4 regions of the Streptomyces sp. NPDC002057 genome follow, and region 1 is predicted to be linked to each of the others. Evidence: riboswitches for the same ligand, from Rfam matches in the RefSeq annotation. Region 1 holds a riboswitch; each other region holds the start of a gene.
The links. A riboswitch is a leader RNA that binds a small molecule or an ion and turns the genes downstream of it on or off. The one in region 1 is predicted to bind cyclic di-AMP.
Positions count from the first base shown of each region.

Region 2: linked by a shared signal. The riboswitch ahead of ABT129_RS23005 (M23 family metallopeptidase) and the one ahead of ABT129_RS32175 (transglycosylase family protein) in region 1 are both predicted to bind cyclic di-AMP.
Region 3: linked by a shared signal. The riboswitch ahead of ABT129_RS25900 (M23 family metallopeptidase) and the one ahead of ABT129_RS32175 (transglycosylase family protein) in region 1 are both predicted to bind cyclic di-AMP.
Region 4: linked by a shared signal. The riboswitch ahead of ABT129_RS18620 (M23 family metallopeptidase) and the one ahead of ABT129_RS32175 (transglycosylase family protein) in region 1 are both predicted to bind cyclic di-AMP.

Region 1 covers NZ_JBEOXR010000058.1:44,272-47,643, reverse strand. Annotated here, with positions in the region: gene ABT129_RS32185 (cytochrome P450 family protein) at 1-157, shown strand, start outside; gene ABT129_RS32180 (transglycosylase family protein) at 292-1,389, shown strand; cyclic di-AMP (ydaO/yuaA leader) riboswitch at 1,648-1,822, shown strand; gene ABT129_RS32175 (transglycosylase family protein) at 1,826-2,551, shown strand; gene eno (phosphopyruvate hydratase) at 2,863-3,372, shown strand, end outside.
Region 2 covers NZ_JBEOXR010000030.1:80,605-83,976, forward strand. Annotated here, with positions in the region: gene ABT129_RS22995 (MFS transporter) at 1-178, shown strand, start outside; gene ABT129_RS23000 (PP2C family protein-serine/threonine phosphatase) at 333-1,538, shown strand; cyclic di-AMP (ydaO/yuaA leader) riboswitch at 1,740-1,885, shown strand; gene ABT129_RS23005 (M23 family metallopeptidase) at 1,897-3,036, shown strand; gene ABT129_RS23010 (aldo/keto reductase) at 3,086-3,372, shown strand, end outside.
Region 3 covers NZ_JBEOXR010000038.1:30,611-33,982, reverse strand. Annotated here, with positions in the region: gene ABT129_RS25905 (SGNH/GDSL hydrolase family protein) at 1-624, opposite strand, end outside; gene ABT129_RS25900 (M23 family metallopeptidase) at 788-1,768, opposite strand; cyclic di-AMP (ydaO/yuaA leader) riboswitch at 1,773-1,932, opposite strand; gene ABT129_RS25895 (tyrosine-protein phosphatase) at 2,322-3,143, shown strand; gene ABT129_RS25890 (DUF6126 family protein) at 3,156-3,311, opposite strand; gene ABT129_RS25885 (helix-turn-helix domain-containing protein) at 3,361-3,372, opposite strand, start outside.
Region 4 covers NZ_JBEOXR010000021.1:80,339-83,710, reverse strand. Annotated here, with positions in the region: gene ABT129_RS18630 (HPr family phosphocarrier protein) at 1-107, shown strand, start outside; gene ABT129_RS18625 (GntR family transcriptional regulator) at 286-969, opposite strand; gene ABT129_RS18620 (M23 family metallopeptidase) at 1,172-1,942, opposite strand; cyclic di-AMP (ydaO/yuaA leader) riboswitch at 1,955-2,115, opposite strand; gene ABT129_RS18615 (M16 family metallopeptidase) at 2,316-3,372, opposite strand, start outside.

The DNA.
Region 1 (3,372 bases):
CCTGGAGGGACAGACCGCGCTCGCCACCCTGCTGACTCGCCTCCCGGACCTGCGACTTGCCGCCGATCCGGCCGAACTGCGCTGGCGCGGCGGGCTCATCATGCGGGGATTGCGCACGCTTCCGGTGGAGTTCTCCCCTTCCGTACGGGTCCACTGAACTGACGTGGCGTCAGAAATGTGATCTTCACGTGATCGCGGGTCCATCGACTTGTGATGAGTGTTCGAATGCGGCTACGTTTCGCCGCAGTCTCAGCCGTCACGAGTCACATCCGTCACGCGAAAGGCGCATCTATGCGTTCCGGGAACGGACGACACCGTCGCCCCCGTCAGGCCCCCGCCATCGTCGTCGCCGCGGGCGTGACCGGATCCGCCATGGCGCTGCCTCTGCTCGCCACCGGATCCGCGTCCGCCGCCGACGCCGCCACCTGGGACCGGGTCGCCGAGTGCGAGTCCGGCGGCCAGTGGAGTGCCAACTTCGGCAACGGCATGTACGGCGGCCTCCAGTTCACCCAGGACAGCTGGGAGCGCAACGGCGGCCTCGCCTACGCCCCCAGCCCCGACCTGGCCAGCCGCGGCCAGCAGATCGCCGTGGCCGAGAAGGCCCTCGCCAAGGGCAGCACCGAGTGGGCCACCTGCGCGCCGATCGCCGGCCTGAAGAACGACGGGAAGGCCACCGGGGTGAACCCGGGCCCCACGTCCGTCCCGACGACCCCGGCCGCCGTCCCGGAGTCGAGCTGGAACACGGGGCTCCCGGAGGCCTCCACGGGCTCCAAGGGCTCCACGGAGGCCGGCGAGGCCGCCGAGGCCCCGCGGAAGACCACCGGGCCGGTCTCCCCGACCGCACCCGTCTCGCCCACGGCGCCCGCCACGTCCGCCCCGCCGACCGCGCCCGTCACGCCGACCGCGCCGGTGAGCCCCACCGCTCCGACGGACTCGGCCGACCCCTCCGCGCCGACCGCCCCCACCACCCCGGGTACGCCCGATACGTCCGTTACGCCCGGTACGCCGGAAGGTGACGAGACGTCGGCCACGCCCGGCACCGGCAAGCACCGGGGTGACGCGGCTCCGGATGAAACCGACAAGAAGGACAGTGTCACCGAATCCGGTAGACATGCCTCGGGCAAGGACAAGTTGGCGGAAGAGCCCGAGGCGACCCCCGTGACCGACGAAGCGACGAACAAGGACGCAACGGACAGTCAGGGCACTTCGGACGCGTACACCGTGCGGCCGGGCGACAGCCTGTCCGACATTGCACAGGAGAACGAACTCCCCGGAGGCTGGACCGCCCTCTACGACGCCAACCGGCGGACCGTGGGCGTCGATCCGGACCTCATCCTGCCTGGTCAGAGCCTCGACCTGACGAACGGTTCGCCCGCGCCGGCGGTGTGATTCGGGGTCAAATGTCCGGTTCTGGGCAAGTGAGACATGGGTCTCTTCGCCCCAACTGGCGTGTCACGTCCGCGAAGTTTGCTTTCGTCACCTCTCACCTGCGCAAACACCCCCCGCCGGAAGGCAAGGAGGGGCGATATTTCCGCAATACGCCTCTTTGAACTTCCGGTGGGTCTGTGTCTACGGTCGTCACCGCTCGCCACCGCGGGCCCCGTCGACCGAAACGCCGAATCCTGCCGTCGGCCGATGGGAACAGTCGTCGCGTAAGCGCCGAAGGCAGGAGTGGGGGACCCAAGGTAAGTGCCGGTCCCGGCCGTTGAGACAGACGGCCGACGATCGGCTTGGGGTGAAGCCGCGTGCTAGGACACGCGGCCGGGCAACTCTTCCGGCCCGAACCCGACAGCTCACCTCACAGGCGTCGGTGAGGAGAATCTCCATGCTGTTTTCCGGTAAGGGCAAACACCGCCGTCCCTCCAAGGCCACCCAGGTCGTCACGCTCGTCGGCGTCACCGGTGTCGCCGTCGCCGCCCCGCTGATGACCGCGGGCACCGCCTCGGCCGCCACGGCCTCCGAGTGGGACCGCGTCGCCCAGTGCGAGTCCGGCGGCAACTGGTCCATCAACACGGGCAACGGCTACTACGGCGGCCTGCAGTTCTCGGCCTCCACCTGGGCCGCGTACGGCGGCACCGCCTACGCCTCGACCGCCAACCAGGCGTCGAAGTCCCAGCAGATCGCCATCGCCGAGAAGGTCCTCGCGGGCCAGGGCAAGGGCGCGTGGCCGAGCTGCGGCGTGGGCCTCTCCGGTGCCTCGTACGACGGCGGCGCCGCCGAGAGCACCCCGAAGCAGGACACCCAGCAGCCGCAGCAGGAGCGGAAGGCCGAGCAGCCGACCACCCGCAGCGAGCAGCGTCAGGCCCCGAAGAAGGCGACGCAGCAGCAGGCCGCGCCGAAGGCCGCCGCCAAGAAGACCGTCACCACGCCGACCGGCGAGACGGTCAAGAAGGGTGACGGCGAGTACAAGGTCGCCACCGGCGACACCCTCAGCAAGATCGCTCAGGCGCAGGGCGTCAAGGGCGGCTGGGCCAAGCTCTTCGAGCTGAACAAGGACGTCGTCGAGAACGCCGACCTGATCTACCCGGGCCAGCAGCTCCACCTGAAGTGAGCCCGGCGGTCCGTGTGAGTCCGGCGGCTCACGCGGCCCCCACGACCCTCCCGCGGTGACCACCCCGACCCGGCGCGCCCTTCCCCCGTGCGCGCCGGGCCGGGGTTCCCCCGTTTCGGGAGGACCTGACGGTTACCGCCCAGTAGATTCGGGGCCCTTCGTCCCCAGATGCATGCCCTTGGGTCCTTTTTCGTCCCAGGGGGCGGGCGCCCGGCTGGCCGGAGCCCCCGAGCCGGTTAGGCTCTTGTCGCAAGGCCGAGCGACCCTGCACCGGTCATGCGTCACATCCAGCGTCACATCCCAAAAAGGAGATGCTCGTGCCGTCCATCGACGTCGTCGTAGCCCGGGAAATCCTGGACTCCCGAGGCAACCCCACGGTCGAGGTCGAGGTCGGCCTCGACGACGGCAGCACCGGCCGTGCTGCTGTTCCGTCCGGCGCCTCCACCGGTGCGTTCGAGGCCATCGAGCTTCGCGACGGTGACCCGAACCGCTACCAGGGCAAGGGTGTCGAGAAGGCCGTCCTCGCCGTCATCGAGCAGATCGGCCCGGAGCTCGTCGGCTACGACGCCACCGAGCAGCGCCTGATCGACCAGGCCATGTTCGACCTGGACGCCACCGAGAACAAGGGCTCCCTCGGCGCCAACGCCATCCTCGGCGTCTCGCTCGCCGTCGCGCACGCCGCCTCCGAGGCCTCGGACCTGCCGCTCTTCCGCTACCTCGGCGGCCCGAACGCGCACCTGCTGCCCGTTCCGATGATGAACATCCTCAACGGTGGGTCGCACGCCGACTCCAACGTGGACATCCAGGAGTTCATGATCGCC
Region 2 (3,372 bases), on a different contig from region 1:
CACCCTCGGGAACCTGGGGACGGGCGCGCTGCTCGACGTGACCGGGTGGTCGGCGGTGCCGTGGCTCGCGCTGTGCGCGGTCGGCCTGGTGTGCGCGGCGGCGATGGCCCTGCTCGCGAGGGGCGGCCGGCTGGCGGAGGAGGGGACGCGCGGCTGCCCCGAGCCCCGGAAGGGGTGAGCCGCCCCCTGCCGCCCCGGGCCCCGGCGGGGTGAGCCGCCCGGCCGGTACGCCAGTCGGCCCCGTGGAAGTCGCCGCCCCCACCGGGGGCGGCGACCCTGGGAGGGCGCGCGGTACGGGCCGCCGCCGGGACGGACGGGGCAGGAGAGCACAGGTGGGGCACCCCTTGGGAGGGATCGGCGGCGGGCGGAGGGGCGAGGGCCGCCGCCCCTACGGGGTTGCCCGCAGGTTCATCCGGGCACTGCCACCGCTGATCATCGTGGGCGGTGTCGTCTTCGACGTCCTGACCCCGCCGCAGTACAGCGCGGCGCCGCTCTTCTCCGCCGCCCCGCTGATCGCGGCGCCGTTCTTCTCCACCCTCACGACGCTCCTCACCGGGATCGCGGCCGTCCTCGCCTCCGTCGGGCTGCACGTCTACAACGACACCGTCTACGAGGTCCCGGCCCTCACCGAGGCCCTGACCGTGCTCACCGTCTCCGCGCTCGCGCTCCTCATCAACCGGGTCGTGCGCCGCAGCGGCGAGCGGCTCGCCTCCGCGCGGGTCATCGCGGAGACCGCGCAGAAGGCGGTGCTGCCGACGCCCGCCGAGCGGATCGGCGGGCTGCAGTGCGCGGCCCGTTACGAGGCGGCGCAGGCGGACGCGTTCATCGGCGGCGACCTCTTCGCGGTCCAGGACACCCCGCACGGGGTGCGGCTCGTGCTCGGGGACGTCCGGGGCAAGGGCATGGACGCGGTCGAGGCCGTCGCCGTCGTCATCGGGGCGTTCCGGGAGGCCGCCGAGCAGGAACGGACCCTGGAGGGCGTGGCGCAGCGGCTCGAACGGGCGCTGGCCCGGGAGGGCACCCGCAGGGACGGGCTGGACGCCTTCGAGGGGTTCACCACGGCCGTCCTGGCCGAGATCCCGCGCGGCGACGGCGGCACCTCCGGGGGTTCCGTACGGGTCGTCAACCGCGGGCATCCGCCCCCGCTGATGCTGTACGCGGACGGGCGCCTGGACACGCTGGAGCCGGGCGACTTCGCGCTGCCGCTCGGCATGGGCGATCTGGCGGCGTGGCCGGACCGGGCCGAGGCGCGACCGTACCCGCCGGGCGCGACGCTGCTCCTCTACACCGACGGCCTCTCCGAGGCGCGGAACCCGGAGGGCGTCTTCTACGACCCGGGGGCGCGCCTCGCCGGCCGGATCTTCCCGGGGCCCGAGGAGCTGCTCGACGCGCTCGTGGACGACGTACGGCTCCACACGGGCGGACGGTCGACGGACGACATGGCGCTGCTCGCGGTGAGCCGGCCGGCGACGGGGCAGCCGGAGCGGCGCCGGACGATGCCGGTGGTGCCGCCGGGCGGGCCCGGTCACCGGTCGTAGTCGAGAGGTGTCGCTGCGATAACAATTGACGAAACGTCAGATCGCGAAGGTTTGGCCGCCCCTTACTGAAGGGGGGTCAACTCGGGCCATTCCCGCCCAATCCCATGAATGATCAAGAGGAACGGCTTGGAATCGGGACCCCCTGTCTATTAACGTTCGATAACGCAGCGCGGTCGTCCCAGCCGTCGCAAGAGGCGGCACCGTGCGCACGCGCCGAATCCTGAAAAGGAACCGGGGAACCACTACTTGGGGTGAATCGGGCCCTTCGCACCTGTGCGACGCGCCCGTAGGAGACCTTCCTGCTCCGAACCCGTCAGCTAACCCGGTAGGCGAGAAGGAAGGAAAGGAGCGCGCCTTCGTGGCGTCCAACACTCCCGCACCCGAAGCCCCCTTCGATGCCTTCGGTGGTGGTGCGGGTCCCGCCGCTCCGGACACCGAGTGGAACCCCACCGAGGATTCCCTCCGCGCCCAGAGCCGCTCCGGCGGCCGGCACCGGGTCGTCAAGCAGCGCTCCAACTTCGCCCGCTCCTCCACCGTCCTCGGCGTCGGTGTCATCGCGGCCGTCGGCGCGGGCGGCCTCGCCACCGCGCAGGAGCGGCCGCCGGTGGCGATATCGCTGCCCGACCTCGGCCTGCCGGACGCCCACGACCTCCCCGGCGTCGGCGACCTCCTCCCCGAGGAGACCCACGAGACGGTCAGCGCGGCCCGCGCCAACCCCAACCCGCTCACCGTCGCCACGTACACCACGCTCGACGAGGAGCGGGACGCACAGGGCGGGCAGACCGTCCAGGCGTCCCTGACCGACCAGGCCGGTCAGGCCACGAACGCGCCGTCCGGCGCCGGCGACGCGGGCGAGGCCCTGCGCGCCCGCATCCTCCAGCAGGCCGAGCAGCAGCAGGCCTCCGCCGACGCCGCCGACAAGGCGGCGGCGGAGAAGGCCGCCGCCGAGAAGGCGGCCGCGGAGGCCGCCGCCAAGGCCGACGCGGCGGAGAAGGCGGCCGCCGAGGCGAAGGCGAAGGCCGAGGCGGAAGCCAAGGCCAAGGCGGAGGCGGAAGCCAAGGCGAAGGCCGAGGCCGAGCGCCTCGCCAAGCTCGCCGCGAGCTACTCGATGCCCCTCTCCTCGTACACCCTCTCCGCCACCTACATGCAGTCCGGCTCCATGTGGTCCTCCGGCCACCACACCGGCCTCGACTTCGCCGCGCCCACCGGCACCCCCCTCAAGGCGGTCCACGGCGCCACGGTCAAGTCCGCCGGCTGGTCCGGCTCCTACGGCTACCGGATCGTCCTGGAGCTCTCCGACGGCACCGAGGTCTGGTACTGCCACCTCTCCTCCATGACGGTCGGCGTCGGCCAGACCGTGGGCACCGGCGAGACCATCGGCCGCGTCGGCGCCACCGGCAACGTCACCGGCGCCCACCTCCACATGGAGGTGCACACGGCCGGCGGCGACGGCATCGACCCGGCGCAGTGGCTCCGCTCCAAGGGCCTCAGCGTCTGACGCGGACCCTCCCGGAATAGGCCCGGCGGTGCGGACGGTTGACCGACCCATGACCTCACTCCGCCCGCTGGGCAGCTCCGACCTGCACGTCTTCCCCGTCGCCCTGGGCGGCAACGTCTTCGGCTGGACCGCCGACGAGGCGCAGTCCTTCGCCGTCCTCGACGCCTACAGCGCCGCCGGCGGCAACTTCGTCGACTCCGCCGACGTCTACTCGGCCTGGGCCGAGGGCAACGAAGGCGGCGAGTCCGAGACTGTCATCGGCCGCTGGCTCGCCTCGCGCGGCAACCGCGACGACATCGTCGTCGCCACCAAGGTCGGCTCCCACCCCCGCTTCAA
Region 3 (3,372 bases), on a different contig from region 1:
GGCGGGCACCGGCAGGCCGAGGACCTGGGCGGCGCGCAGGGCCACCCGGGTGTGTCCCTCGGCCGAGAGGTGCAGCCGGTCGTTGTCCCAGGCCCGCCGGTCCTGGACGGACCTGAGGGACCACAGGTCGAGGACCGGGCAGTCGTAGCGGTCGGCGATGGCCCGGACGTGGGCGGTGTACGTGGCGATCTTGCCGCGCAGGTGCCTGAGCACGGGTACGTCACGGGTGTCGAAGCCGGTGGTCACCATCACGGTGCCGACGGCTGAGGTCAGTTCGGCGACGGCGCGCTCGAAGCGCTCGGCGACGTCGTCGGGGTCCGTGCCGGGGCGGATGATGTCGTTCCCGCCCGCGCAGAAGGTCACCAGGTCGGGGGCGAGTTCCTTCGCCCGGGGGACCTGTTCCGCCACGATCTGGTCGAGGAGGCGCCCGCGTACGGCCAGGTTGGCGTAGCGGAAGGCGTCGTGCTCCGGCAGCTGGTCGGCGAGCAGCACCGCGAAGCGGTCCGCCCAGCCGACGTACGTCCCGGCGGGCCCGGGGTCTCCGACGCCCTCCGTGAAACTGTCACCGATCGCCGCGTACGACCCGAATGCGTTCTTGTCTCTTGATCTCGAATCGTCTGCCACGGGAGCACATCCTTCCCTTTCGGATGTGACCTACGCGACCGTAAGGAGGGGTTGACGCTGGGTGACATATGCCACCGATAAAGAATTTGCCAAGCCGGAATAGACCTCGGGCACGCCGATGGCCCGGCACGGGGTGCCGGGCCACTCGGGTGACGGGTGTGCGTCAGATGGAGACGCCGTGCTGGCGCAGGTAGGCCAGCGGGTCGACGTCGGAGCCGTAGCTCGGCGAGGTACGGATCTCGAAGTGCAGGTGCGGGCCGGTGGAGTTGCCGGTGGAACCGGAGAGGCCGATCTGCTGGCCGCCGGTGACGGTCTGGCCGGACGAGACGGAGAGCGAGGAGAGGTGGGCGTACTGCGAGTAGTTGCCGTCGGCGTGCTGGATGACGACCTCGTTGCCGTACGAACCGCTCCAGCCGGCCGAGACGACCGTGCCCGCGCCGACGGCGCGGACGGTGGTGCCGGAGGAGGCGATGAAGTCGGCACCGGTGTGGTAGCCGGAGGACCACATGGAGCCGGAGGCGCGGTACGGGGTGGAGACGCCGCCGCCGACCGGGGCGACCCAGCCGGACGCGGAGGTCGAGGCGCCGGAGGTGGAGGAGCCCGAGGACGGCGCGGTGGAGTTCGAGGACTCCGTGCTCGCGGCCGGGGCGGCGGAGCGCTCGCCGCCGCGCGAGGCGCGGGGGGCCTCGTCGTTGTTCTTGGCCGAGGCCTTCGGGGCGGCCTCGGGCGCGGCGCTCTTCGGCGCGGCGGCCGGGGCCTTGCTCTTCGCGCCGAGCGTGAGCTTCATGCCGGGCAGGATGAGCGAGGGGTTCTCGCCGACGACCTGGCGGTTGTCCGCGTAGAGCTTCTGCCAGCCGCCGGTGAGGTGGTGCTCCTCGGCGATCTTCGACAGGTAGTCGCCGCTCACGACGGAGTACGTCTTCGGCTTGGCCTTGGCGGTGGGCGCGGCCTGGACGGCGGCGGAGGCCTTCACCTGGGCGGCGGCCGTGACGGCCTGTCCGGGAACGGCGGCCGGGGTGGCGGCGTGGGCCCCGGTGGCGCCGAGGAGCGGGAGGGCGACGACGGCGCCTCCCGTACCGGCGGCGACGATTCCGCGGGTCAGGGGGTTGGACTTGGTACGGCGGTGCTTACCCTTCGCGGGCATGGCGAATTCCTCTCCGGCGCCTGCGAGGTGAGCTGTCGGGTTCGGACTGGAGATGCCCGGCCGCGTGTCCACGCGGCTTCACCCCAAGCCGTCCTGCTTCGCGGGACCGGCGTACTTCCTGGGTCCCCCGCTCCTGCCACGCATGGGATGGGTGGAATTCCGGACGGTGGCAGGATTCGGCGGTCCGACCGGATTGACGGTGACGCTAGACGAGCGGGGTCGGCACGAACAAGCCACTGATTTCCGCCGGCTTTCCCCACCCGCTCCTCCGCCCGGAATTCCGGTCACCCTCCGTCGATGACGGTCCTTCGATTTCCTTTTTCCGTACGGCAATTGCCCCGGGCCTCCGGCCACGATCCGTCACTTCTATGACCCTGCTCACGCGCCGCGGCTCATCTCGCCTGCAACCAGGGCGCGTTATACGCAAGGCCTCAATTCGGACAGATCACCCATTCCCGTCCAGGGGGGTGCGCCGACACCGTCCCGGCTGGATGATTGCCCCTGGAACCGACCTCGTGTCGGGGCACCCGAACGTCGATCATCAGGAGCATCCGTGACGCAGCAGCTGCCGCAGGTCCCGCCCGCCGAAGCGACCGAGCCCGAGCTCGCCGAGGTCCGCAACTTCCGGGACGTGGGCGGCCTGCCGACGACGGACGGGCGCGCCGTGCGCCCCGGCCGTCTCTACCGCAGCGGCCACCTCGCCCACGCCACCGAGGAGGACGTCACCTTCCTCGACTCGCTGGGACTGCACACCGTCTTCGACTACCGGAACCTGGCGGACCGGAAGATCGAGGGTCCTGACGTGGACCTGCCCGGCGTGCGGAACGTGAACATACCGCTCAACGACCCGGCCGACGGCAAGGAGTTCTGGAAGCTGGTCCGCGACGGCGACATCGAGCAGCTGCGGGAGATCCTCGGCGAGGGCAAGGCCGCGGCCCGAATGTCCGACTCGTACCGGAAGATGGTGGTCGAGCGGACCGCGGAGCACAGCCGGATCCTGCACTCCCTGGCGGAGGACAGCCTCCCCGCGCTGATGCACTGCGCGGCCGGAAAGGACCGCGCCGGGCTCTCCATAGCGATCACCCTGCTCGCCGTCGGGGTCGAGCGGGAGGCGATCGAGGCGGACTACGTGAAGTCGAACGACCCGCACCGCCGCTACAAGGTGCGCCGCAGCTCCACCGACGCGGACGCGATGTCGCCCGAGGTGATGGAGCTGCTGAGCCCGCTGTTCGACGCGCGGGTGGAGTACCTGCGGGGCGCCTTCGAGATGATCGAGGCGACCTGGGGTTCGGTGGACGCCTACCTCACGGAGGGCCTGAAGCTGGCCCCGGAGACCCGCGAGCGCCTGCGGGAGCGCCTGCTCACGGAGGCGTGAGCCCGCGCCGCGCTACTGGTTCTGCCCGCCCAGCATGAAGAGCAGGTAGAGGAAGCCGGCGAAGAGGTGCCCGGCGACCAGGTACGCGAAGAGGCGGAGGACCAGCCCCTTGGGGAACTTGCCTTCCTCGCGCTCCTCGCCGGTGACAGGTCGTGACTTCTCGGACATCTCGGTCCTTTTCTGTCGAAGGGGATGCACATACGGGAGAGGTACGGGGTCAGCGCCGGTG
Region 4 (3,372 bases), on a different contig from region 1:
GCGAGGAGATCATCCTCGCTTCGGAGGCCGACGGCGCCGAGGCCGCTCTGGACCGTCTGGCGAAGCTGGTCGCCGAGGGTCTGAACGAGCTCCCCGAGACCGTCTGATCCGGGTCGTCCCACCCCGTACGACGAAAGGCCGTGCCCGCCGGAATTCCGGTGGTCGCGGCCTTTCGCTATTCCTGTTCCGGGCAGCGCGAGGCGACTTTCGGGCAGCCGGAGGCGACACGGGATCGCCGCACCCGAAAACCCCAGGAATTCCAATTCTTTGTATACGGTGCGCGCGTTAATTCCGGGCACTCGCCGTGTTGACTGCGTGTTGCGAAACCCTCACACGGCCGCGCTCCGGCCTCTTGAGGCGGTGCAGCGGGTACGAGCGCTCCGCGTGCAGCGCCGTCAGGGACCGCGCCCGCTCGGCGTCGCCGCGCGCCACGGCGTCCACGATCGCGCCGTGCTCGGCCCAGGCCTCCACCGGATGGGCGGGCTGCTCGACCGCGTACGTCCAGGCGATCTTGTGCCGCAGCTGGGTCAGCAGCGCCGTCAGGGCCGGGCTGCCGGAGGCCTGTGCGAGCGTCTCGTGGAACCAGCCGCCCAGGGAGCGCAGATCCTCGCCCTGGCCCCGCCTGGCCCGCTCCTGGCCCAGCCTGACCAGGCCGCGCAACACCTTGAGGTGTGCCTCCGTGCGGCGCTGGGCGGCGCGGGCGGCCCCCAGCGGTTCGAGCAGCGCCCGCATGTCGAGCAGATCGGCCGCCTCCTGGTCGGTGGGCTCGGCGACGTGCGCGCCCGCGTGGCGGCGGGTGACGACGAAGCCCTCGGACTCCAGCGTGCGCAGGGCCTCCCGGACCGGGACGCGGGACACCCCGTACCGGCGGGCCAGCTGTTCCTCGGTCAGCCGGCTGCCCCGCTCGAAGACGCCGGAGACGATGTCGTCCCGGATCGCCGTGCATACCGAGTGCGCGGGAATGCGCATGTCCGACCTCCGCCTTGGGTCTGCGCGAGTCAATTCGAGCGGCGCCTGTTCTGCGCCCGATCTGCGACTCTATTGCAGCCCGCCGGAATTTCCGATGCCCCAGCGGAATATGGCCGCCTTTTGACCGACGAAAAGCCCCGGCTCAGTACGAGCCGGGGCTTTTGCGACGCGCGGCGGTCCCGCCGCGCCAGGTCTTCTCGGGTCAGACGTCGACGCCGCGCGCCCGGAGGTAGGCGACCGGGTTCATGTCGGAGCCGTACTCGGCGGTCGTGCGCGCCTCGAAGTGGAGGTGCGGGCCGGTCGAGTTGCCGGTGGAGCCGGAGATGCCGATCCGCTGGCCGGGCTCGACCGTCTGGCCGACGTGGACCCCGACGGAGGAGAGGTGACCGTACTGGGTGAACGTGCCGTCGTTCATCCGGATGACGACGTTGTTGCCGTACGCGCCGCCCCAGCCGGCCTCGACGACGGTGCCGGAGCCGACGGAGACGACGCTGCTGCCGTAGGCGGCGTGGAAGTCGATGCCGGAGTGGCTGCCGGAGGACCAGAGGGAGCCGCCGGTCTGGTAGCCGGTGGAGACGTACGTGCCGGCGACGGGGAGCTGGAAGGAGGCGAGGCGGCGGCGCTCGGCCTCACGGGCGGCACGCTCCTTCTCCGCGCGGAGCTCCTTGGCGCGGGCCTCGGCCTTGCGCTCCGCCTCGGCCTGGGCCTTCGCCTTGGCGGCGGCCTCGAAGGCCTCCCGCTCCTGGGCGGCGGCCTGGGCGTTGAGCCGGTCGACGAGGGAGTCCTCGGTGATCACCTTGGTGAGCCCGGTGTCCTCGACCCCGCGGTTGTCCGTGTCGGCGGCGAGCGCCGGGGAGGCGAGGGTTCCGATGACGCCGGTGGTGGCCAGCGTCGCGGCGCCGGCGAAGCCCACGCTGCGTCGCGCCATCCGGCTCGAACCACGATGCTTCCCGGTGGCACGGGTGAACGCCATGTAGGGGCTGATCCTTTCCTTCCCTCTCGCCTACCGGGTTAGCTGACGGGTTCGGAGCAGGAAGGTCTCCTACGAGCCCCTCCGCACGAGACGAAGGCGCCCGATTCACCCCAGGGACGTGGGTCCCCGGCTCCCCAGGCTCGCGCCTGACGGGGACTCGGCGATGTCTGTCCGATGCCGCGGCTGCGGCACGTGCAACTGACGAACAGACGGCCCGACGCTATGCGGATCGTCATCCATTCACCAACCAGACCGGCTTTTTGTAAGACATGCCACAGGGCAAACGATCACCGTCACCCCCAATACGGACAAAGGGGAGGACCCCGACGAACTATGCCGTCGGGGTCCTCCGTTGTCGTGGCAGAGGGCGGAATCAGCCCGTCACGACGGTCACTTCACCGATGCCGAGCGCCCGCACCGGCTCCGCGATCTGCGCCGCGTCGCCCACGAGCACGGTGACGAGCCGGTCCACCGGGAACGCGCTGACCACGGCCGCGGTCGCCTCGACCGTGCCGGTCTCGGCCAGGCGCGCGTACAACCGGGCCTGGTAGTCGTCCGGGAGGTGCTGCTCGACCTGGTCGGCGAGCGTCCCGGCGACGGAGGCCGCCGTCTCGTACTTGAGCGGCGCGACGCCCACCAGGTTCTGCACGGCCGTCTCGCGCTCGGCGTCCGTGAGGCCCTCCGCGGCGAGGGTCCGCAGCACCTTCCACAGGTCGTCGAGGGCCGGACCGGTGTTGGGGGTGTCGATGGAACCGCTGATGGCGAGCATCGAGGCGCCGTTCCCCCCGGCGTCGGAGCGGAGCACCTGCCCGAACGCCCGCACGCCGTACGTGTAGCCCTTCTCCTCGCGCAGCACCCGGTCGAGCCGCGAGGTGAGGGTGCCGCCCAGGCAGTACGTCCCCAGGACCTGGGCCGGCCAGACCGAGGCGTGCCGGTCCGAGCCGATCCGGCCGATCAGCAACTGGGTCTGGACGGCGCCGGGACGGTCCACGATGACGACCCGTCCGGTGTCGTCGGCGGTGATCGGCGGCATGGGGAGCGGCTCGCCCGGCTCGCCCGTCCAGGCGCCCAGCGTCTCCGCGAGGACCTTGTCCAGGTCGACGCCGGTCAGGTCGCCGACGACCACGGCGGTGGCCGTGGCGGGCCGGACGTACGCCTCGAAGAAGGCCCGGACCGAGGCGGCGTCGATCGCCGCGACGGTCTCCTCGGTGCCCTGGCGCGGCCGGGACATCCGGGACTCGGCCGGGAACAGCTCCTTGGAGAGCTGCTTCGCGGCGCGGCGGCCCGGGTTGGCCGTCTCGTGCGGGATCTCGTCCAGACGGTTGCGGACCAGGCGCTCGATCTCGGTCTCGAGGAACGCCGGCGCGATCAGGGCCTCGGAGAGCAGCCCGAGCGCCTTGGGCAGCCGGGAGACGGGAACCTCCAGGGAG